2 regions of the Lysinibacillus sp. GW823-FHT02G10 genome follow, and region 1 is predicted to be linked to the other one. Evidence: riboswitches for the same ligand, from Rfam matches in the RefSeq annotation. Region 1 holds a riboswitch; the other holds the start of a gene.

Region 1 (4,433 bases):
CCAGCAACAATTAAATCCTCGGCTGTGTTGACACGCTTATAGCCTTTATAGCCAATATAATAGATAAATAATAAGTATAAGCAAAAGATAATAATATTTAACATTATTTACTCCTTCGTTTTCCATTAACCGTTCATTACGACCCCACCATTTGGCGTTAAAATTTGACCTGTATAGAAGTCAGCATGATTAGAGGCTAAAAATAATACACTTTTCGCAATTTCTTCTGGTTGTGCTAAACGTTTTAATGGATATTTTGCGGATTCTTCCTCCACATAGTTATCGCCAAACTCTTGTAGAATGTCCGTAAATGTTCCACTAGGAGCAACTGCATTGACAAGTATAGAAGGTGCTAATTCTCTTGCTAAAGCCTTTGTAAAAGCATTAATAGCACCCTTTGCAGCTGAATAATGCGTGAATTCTTCACAACCCAAGCTACCAATATCAGATGAAATATTGATGATTTTTCCTGTATTACGTTCCTTCATTCTTTTTGCTGCTTCACGGCAATTATAGAAACAGCCATATAAATGAACTTTAATCATACGATCCCACTGCTCATCCGTTAAATCTGTAATGCTGGAACCCTGTGCAAATCCAGCGTTATTTACAAGAATATCAAGATTCCCAAGATGCTCGTCCATAAATTGATGCATCGCTTGTACTTCTTGAGAGTTAGAAACATCTGCGTGGAATATTAAAGCTTTCACACCCAACTTTTCTGCTTCTGCACGTACAGCTTCTGCCTCTTGCTCATCCCCAATATAATTAATTAAAATATTGGCTCCATGTTGCGCAAAGCCTAAAGCAATTGCTTTACCGATTCCTTTACTAGAGCCTGTAATTAAAACATTTTTTCCTGTAAAATTAATGTCCATTATGATCATTCTCCAATTTGAATTTTGCCACTAGACCTTGCAGCTCTTCTGCTGTTTTGCCCAGTGATGAAGAGGCATCCTTTACTTCCTGCATGGTAGATAATTGCTCTTGTGTAGAATTCGAGACATTTGAAGAGAACTCTGCTGACTGCTCTGCAGATTGTTTAATATTATTAACAGATGCCGCCACTTCTTCTGAGGATGCAGAAATTTGTTGTGAAGCTGCTGAAATTTCACGTATTTGGCTAGCTACTTCTTCTGAGGAAGTAAGAATTTCTTTAAAGATTTCGCCTACTTCATTGGTAAATGCCATCCCTACCTTAACATCCTCTTTGCCTCTCTCCATAACTGTGATAGAAGCGTTTGAATCAGACTGAATAGAACTAATTAAATTGTAAATTTCTGTTGCTGATTGAGAGGATTGTTCAGCTAAGCGTCTCACTTCATCCGCAACAACGGCAAAGCCTTTACCGTGTTCACCTGCTCGTGCCGCTTCGATCGCAGCATTTAAAGCTAATAGATTTGTTTGATCAGCTATAGCAGTAATTAAGCTAACAATTTCACTTATTTTTTTAGTATTAACATGTAGTCCATTAATGGTTGTCCCTATTTGTTCAACAGAATCATTAATTAACTCCATTTGAGCAATAACTTGTTGTACAACTTCATTGCCTCGTTCAGAAGCCTGTGATGCTGAAATAGAGGATTCCGCAGCTACATTTGCAGAATCAGCAATTTGCTGAATACCTGTTGCAGTTTCTTCCATAGCAGCAGCTGTTTCCTCTGTCATGGTCATCGAGGCCTCAGCATTTTGTGTAATTTGATTCATGTCTAGTGCAATATTTGTTGAGCTGTTATAAGTTTCACCAGCATGTACCGTTAATTGATTGGCTGCTGAAGAAACGTGATTGGATGTATTGCGTATGTTTAAAATAATATGTTGCAAATTAGCCACCATTGTACGAATGGATTCAGATAATTTACCAATTTCATCCTTTGATGTCTCTAAATCCACATCTATTAATTCACCATTTGCCACTTGATTGGCAACGTTCACTACTTTTTTCAGTGGCTTTAATAGTCGATCTATAATTATGTAAACTAAAACTAATAAAATTAAAATGCCGATAATGGCAATGACAATTTGCTTAATCACACTTGTTTTAATAATCGTATTGATATAATCAGCGGAGTAATCAATCCCTAATAGGGCAATCAGTTGGCCATTATCATCTTTAATAGGACTAAAAACCGTTCTCCAAGAACCAAAAGGATCCTCGAATATATCAGTTACCTCTGTACTATTATTTTCAATAGCTAATTTTGCTGTTTCTACATGTTCATCCGCTAAATCAGTAAAAATTTCACCGGCTTCATATACTTCATTTAGATTAGAGGTATAGCCAATTGGATTGACGCCACCCTCATCCTTGACATCCCAAATATAACTCCAGCTCATAATACCTTGCTGGTCCTGAATCATATCAAGTTGCTTTTGGATCTTTGTAAACTTTGCGTTTGTTTCCCCTTTTTCGGACAGCAAATCTTTTACTTCATCACTGTCTAAGTTCATAGCTGTTAATAAACCAACACTTTTTAATTCTTGCTCCAAATCCACATTCATCCGATTATTCAATTCACTAATACTTTGCGTCGTAATAATAGCGATAAGCAGTAATACAACGATAGAGACTGTTAGTAAAAGCTTATTTTTTAATGATGTGTTTTTTAACAACTTCATTTCCCCTTTTCCTCCTTTGAACTTTACTTGCAAAAAAATGCCTATTTCAAAAGAAATAGGCATAAAAGAACAAAAACTAGAATGAGAATGATACAACTAGCACTCTTTTGCAACCCAGCCGCCATAGCATTTATTGCCTTAGACCTGTAGCTTTGCGTCTTTACTTTTCAGTAAATTTGCCTATATTTCCCTACCAAAATTAACACAGTAGGTAAAAGTAGTCAATGCTCTCTACTTAAAACATACATATTTTATACTAGCTGTTCCTTCATTAATAATTATATAAATTACTTAATTATGATTCATCTATTGAACAAAATAAAACAGCTACAACCTCAATTAGCGTTGTAGCTGTCCACTTTCAATTCACTTACCCCTAAGTGTTTGAATAAATTATACGTTTTGTGTGACAAGTAATACGGAAGGTATAAAGGATAACGCAAACATAGCGATATACCATACGGAAGTACGACGTAATGAAAAGCGTACTTTTTTTCGTTCCGCATAAAAAATATCTAACATAACTGCAACAATAAAAGGCATTGTAATACATGCAATAGCTACTAATAAGATGTCAAAATAAATCATACAAGCACCCCTTTGTCTGTGAACATTTTTCATCTTTTTTGTGAACATTTTGTGATAATTTTATTGTACACAATTTCGTCACAAATTGTCAACGAGTTTTAAAGAAAAAAATGGCACTTTATGATTGATATCCATTGTGCATTATGCTCTATATTTATATGTTAGGCCCCTTAAAAAATTTCGTACGAATGAATCGCCACACTCTTTATAATTACGATGACTTGGATTTCTTAAAATAGCACCTAATTCACCTTTTGTAACTTTAATGCCGCCGTCATATAAAATCTCAAGCATCTCCTCAGTTGTTAAAGCTAAAGCAATTTTTACTTTCTTTAGCAGCATATTATTTGGACTTTCTTTACCTGACACAGGTAAAGGTCCAACAGCCTGTCCTTCTCTTGGTTTCTGAGGCCCACGTTTAAAAGTAATTAATCCATTTAAAAATGCCTCTAACATTTTATTATTACATTTGATGTATTCCTCTGGCGCTTCTTCCTCATCATTAATCTTAATCAGCATATTTAATACTTCTTCCTTTGAATAACCCATGCCACCAAGTTTAAAAATTTCTACCATATCTACATTTTTTATATCGAACGCATAGCGTAAACGAATTAAGATATCATTATTTGTCATATATGTTCCTCCTTTAATTAACCTTATATAGTAAAGAGCCAGGCTTAATTATAACAGAGAGTTTGCTGATTATTGCTAGCTTTCCACAAGTTGTTGTTGTTAGCAAATAGCGTGTGCATTTCCTACTTTTTAAATGTATGAAAAATTTAATCGCAACCATTCTAAGGTCAAGGAGGTGAGAACAATGGCTAACAATAACCGCAGTTCAAATAAACTTCTAGTACCTGGAGTACATGAGGCTGTCAATCAAATGAAATATGAAATTGCACAAGAGTTTGGCGTTCAGCTTGGGCCAGAAGCATCTTCTCGTGCAAATGGTTCCGTTGGAGGAGAGATTACAAAACGTCTTGTTGAAATCGCTGAAAAACGTTCAAAAGGTTTATTATAATTAAATACTAATAAGAAAAGAACGAATCCCATTTACATAATTGGAATTCGTTCTTTCGTGCTCTATAAAATTATGCTGTTTGCAATTCCTTCCCTGAGCTCTTAAGCGTTAGCATAACGATAAAGGAAATACAATACAGTGCTGCTAAGTAAATCATCACGACAGTCATATCGTAGCTTTGTAAAATAAAACCTACAAAGAT
Region 2 (4,433 bases), on a different contig from region 1:
TTACTGGAAAGAAGGCGAGTGGATTGAAACTGCACCACTTGAGAAAAAAGAAGTGTATAACCTACCTGAAATCGGACCAAAAGATATTTACCTTCTATACCATGAAGAGCTTGAATCCCTTGCAAAAAATATCAAAGGTTTAAAACAAATCCGCTTCTGGATGACGTTCTCTGAAAAATACTTAACACACTTAAAAGTGTTAGAAAACGTAGGTATGACATCAATTGAGCCAATCGAATTCGAAGGGCAAATGATTCAACCAATCCACTTCCTTAAAGCGGTATTACCAGATCCAGCTTCACTTGGACCACGTACAAAAGGTAAAACAAACATCGGTTGTATCATTCGCGGTCTAAAAGATGGCAAAGAAAAAACGTACTATGTGTACAACGTATGTGACCACGAAGAGTGCTACAACGAGGTTGGTTCACAAGCGATTTCTTACACAACTGGCGTACCAGCTATGATCGGTGCAATGCTTGTGATGAACGGTGAATGGCGTAAACCAGGTGTATGGAATGTGGAAGATTTCAATCCAGATCCATTCATGGATGCACTAAATAAATGGGGTCTACCATGGCAAGAAAGCCATAACCCAGAATTATTAGACCTTGATTTAGATGCAAAGGAATTAAGCCGATGAAACCAATTGATTTTTCAAAAGTTCCATCCCCTTCTTATGTAGTGGATGAGCGATTATTAACAAAGAATCTTGAGCTTTTAAAATCAATTCAAGATCGAACAGGCTGCCGCATTTTATTAGCCCTTAAAGGCTTCTCTATGCATTCAACATTCCCACTAGTAGGGGAATATTTAGCGGGCATTACATCTAGCTCACTGCATGAGGCACGTCTTGGCTATGAAAAAATGGGCAAAGAAGTTCACGTTTATGCACCTGCTTATATTGAGCATGAAATGGACGAGCTTCTAGGCTATGTGGATCACATCGTATTTAACTCATTTAACCAATGGGCTCAGTTCAAGGATAAAGTTAAATCTGCTGGTAAAACAATTGAATGTGGTATTCGTGTGAATCCTGAATACTCTGAAATTGAAACAGCTCTTTATGATCCTTGTTACACAAACTCTCGCCTTGGTACAACATTGGCTAACTTTGATAAATCACAGCTTGATGGTATCGATGGCTTACACTTCCATGCGATGTGTGAACAAAATTCTGATACATTAGAGCGTATTATTGAAGTAGTTGAGGAAAAATTTGGTGATGTTTTACACCAAATGAAATGGTTAAACTTCGGTGGCGGTCACCATATTACACGTGATGATTATGATGTAGAAAAACTTGTGAACATCATTAATTATATTCAAGAAAAGTATAACCTGCTTGTTTATCTTGAGCCAGGTGAAGCAGTAGCCCTTAATACAGGCTATTTAGTAGCAACGGTGCTAGATATTCAAGAAAATGGAATGGATCTTGCTATTTTAGATACATCAGCAACATGTCACATGCCTGATGTACTTGAAATGCCTTACCGTCCAATGATTATTGGTTCTGGACAAGCAAATGAATTAGCACACACGTATCGCTTAGGTGGACTAACATGTCTAGCTGGTGATGTGATTGGCGATTATTCGTTTGAACAGCCATTAAAACCAGGTGATCGTCTTGTATTCACAGATATGGCTCATTATTCAATGGTGAAAAACCATATGTTTAACGGTGTCAACTTACCATCTATCGTTTCTTATAATGATGAAGAAGGTATTAAAGTCATTCGTGAATTTAAATTCGAGGACTACAGTGGTCGACTGTCCTAATACCAATAGAAAAGCCCTTCCAGTTTAACACTGGAAGGACTTTTTTTATGGACGCATGGTCATCCAATTCTCCACATAATGAATGGCTACTCCATGAAAAGCATCGTTATTTGAAAAATGTCGCTGAACAAGTATAAGCTGTTCATTCATAAAGGCTTCTCCATTATCATAAAAAGTAATATTTTCCCCTTCCTCTGAAGCGCCTGTTTCTACACCAATTACAATTGATTTATTCACAGTGGAAGCATACGCGATTTCATGTTCTACAATAGAGATAATATCTTTTGCAGCATCACGATAGGCCATGATCGTCACACTATCCGTATGCTCAATGACCCAATCAGCTAATAACCCTTTTCCAAATTGGTTATTATACTGAACTTCATCAAACCAAAATGGCATATCTACTTCTAAAGTAAGTTGTAACTGACTTGCTTTCTCACTTGCTTTCATTATTAGTGTTTGATAGGATTCTATCGTTTGTGCTTGATGTAAGCTCCATCCACTATTTAAATAAGGTTCTACATCAAGATGAACCCCAGAAAATTGCTCAGATTCAGTTGAATTCTCATTATATGTATGTAACCAATTAAACAATTCGTCTTGGCTTCGACTACCCTCAGCTGAAACCCAGCTTGCAGCACCATCCAATGCATAAATGCGAATACCTCTGTGAGAAGCGTTACTAATAAAATGCTTATAGTCATTGCTCGCTATGCCTTGATCGATTTGCAGATAAACTTTATTGACATCGTTATGTTCTAAAAATAATAATATTTTTTCTTGGTCATCAATGATGAGGGATGTATCCCACAGCCAAGTAGCCTTTTCCTGTATAGACATTGCATCAACCTTTCCACTTGATAAAGCTAATGAACTAATCATGATGACGATTAGTGCGGTCCATACTTTTAATTGTCTCTTCATACGAACTAACTCCATTCTACTCGCCACGGCTCCTAGAACAGAACCTGGCAACCTGACAATCTTGCACTGAAATTATAGTGTTTAGACTCATGGCTTTGCGTCCCTCCCTTTCGGTGAAGTTTGCCTTTTTCAGTTTTTTCTTAATCATTATCATACGCGGTTAGCAATTGTTTGTCTGTAGGTATAATGCATAATTGTCACATGTATGATCAGGTAAAAACGACAAAATACAGGTTAAATTTACTATTCAAACATAAAAAACGTAGAGTACTTAAGCCTCTACGTTTTTCTTTTCATTTTCAAGCATTTTGTGTAAATAATCGATAATTTCCCTAATGCCCTCTAATGAATTAACCAGTATTTTTGGATCAACATATGTTATCATTCGATTTTCAAGATTAGCTACCGCAGTAAAATAGCGTGTTTTACTATAATTGACTAGACCCAATTGCTGAAGTACTGATTCATCGAAATCAAGAATTTCACGTGCTTCTGTAACAAGTAATCCATAATTAACAACATCTGTATTCAACACAATGATACGAGCAGTTGCTGTATTCGATGAACGATTGTACAGTATGCGTTCAAAATCAAGAACAGGTACAAGCTCTCCGCGAATTCTTGTAAAGCCTAGAAGATAGTTAGGTAAATGAGGAATAGGTGTTACTTGCTCTAATTTTTCAATTGAAATCGCTTGCTCCACAGGCACAGCATACTCCTCTGTCCCACAAGCAAAAACGACTGCTTTGACACTTTCCATAGGGTCACATCCTTATTCGACTGTTAGTTTTTCGCCGATTCTTTGACGATTTCTACTAGTAAATCTGCTAATTTTTCAAGTTCTTCTACTGGTATTTTTTCATTTGTTGTATGGATATCCTCGTATCCAACAGATAAATTAACTGTAGGAATACCAAAGCCTGCGATGACGTTTGCATCTGAGCCTCCACCAGAAATGCCTAGTGTCGGTGTACGATCAATATTGCGTGCAGCAGCCATAGCTACCTGAACTACTTTATCCGATTCCGTTACACGGAAGCCTGGATACATTAGCTTCACTTCTACCTCTGCACGTGCGCCTAAAGAAGCAGCTACTTGTTCAAACGTATCTTGCATATGCTTTGTTTGCGCATCCAATTTAGCTTTGTCTATAGAGCGTGCTTCTGCAAGGATTGTCACTTCGTCACAAACAATATTCGTCGCTTGTCCACCTTCAAAACGCCCAATATTCGCTGTTGTTTCTTCATCTAAACGACCTAGTTTCATTTGAGCAATGCATTTTGATGCGACTGTTATGGCAGAAATGCCCTTTTCAGGAGCAACCCCTGCATGTGCCGTTTTTCCAATAATCTTTGTGAAAATTTTCGCTTGGAATGGTGCTGCTGTCACGATACCACCAACTTTGCCATCGCTATCAACCGCAAATCCATATTTTGCTTTAATGTTAGCTGGATCTAACTCTTTAGCGCCAACAAGGCCACTTTCTTCACCAGCCGTAATAATAAATTCAATATCGCCATGTGCAATATTTTGCTCTTTCAAACGTTTGACCATCTCAAATAGAGCAGCTAGTCCTGCTTTATCATCGGCACCTAAAATCGTTGTACCATCTGATACGATATAGCCATCTTCACGTAAAGACGGTTTGATGCCTTTTCCTGGAACGACAGTATCCATATGAGAAGTGAAATAGATTGGCTCTACATCCAATGTGCCTTTTAATGTGG

Evidence for each region. A riboswitch is a leader RNA that binds a small molecule or an ion and turns the genes downstream of it on or off. The one in region 1 is predicted to bind cyclic di-GMP.
Region 2: it holds a riboswitch for cyclic di-GMP, as region 1 does, so the genes downstream of both, AC1RFD_RS09230 (amidase) here and AC1RFD_RS19565 (methyl-accepting chemotaxis protein) in region 1, are expected to answer to the same signal.

The regions. Positions count from the first base shown of each region.
Region 1 covers NZ_JBXAJI010000008.1:60,491-64,923, forward strand. The annotation lists gene AC1RFD_RS19555 (sodium:solute symporter family protein) at 1-104, opposite strand, end outside; gene AC1RFD_RS19560 (SDR family NAD(P)-dependent oxidoreductase) at 126-878, opposite strand; gene AC1RFD_RS19565 (methyl-accepting chemotaxis protein) at 868-2,619, opposite strand; cyclic di-GMP riboswitch class I at 2,725-2,810, opposite strand; gene AC1RFD_RS19570 (hypothetical protein) at 3,013-3,207, opposite strand; gene AC1RFD_RS19575 (YehS family protein) at 3,349-3,843, opposite strand; gene AC1RFD_RS19580 (alpha/beta-type small acid-soluble spore protein) at 4,028-4,231, shown strand; gene AC1RFD_RS19585 (MFS transporter) at 4,302-4,433, opposite strand, start outside.
Region 2 covers NZ_JBXAJI010000001.1:1,769,471-1,773,903, forward strand. The annotation lists gene AC1RFD_RS09220 (saccharopine dehydrogenase family protein) at 1-643, shown strand, start outside; gene nspC (carboxynorspermidine decarboxylase) at 640-1,779, shown strand; gene AC1RFD_RS09230 (amidase) at 1,825-2,706, opposite strand; cyclic di-GMP riboswitch class I at 2,750-2,841, opposite strand; gene AC1RFD_RS09235 (chemotaxis protein CheW) at 2,978-3,466, opposite strand; gene AC1RFD_RS09240 (M20/M25/M40 family metallo-hydrolase) at 3,490-4,433, opposite strand, start outside.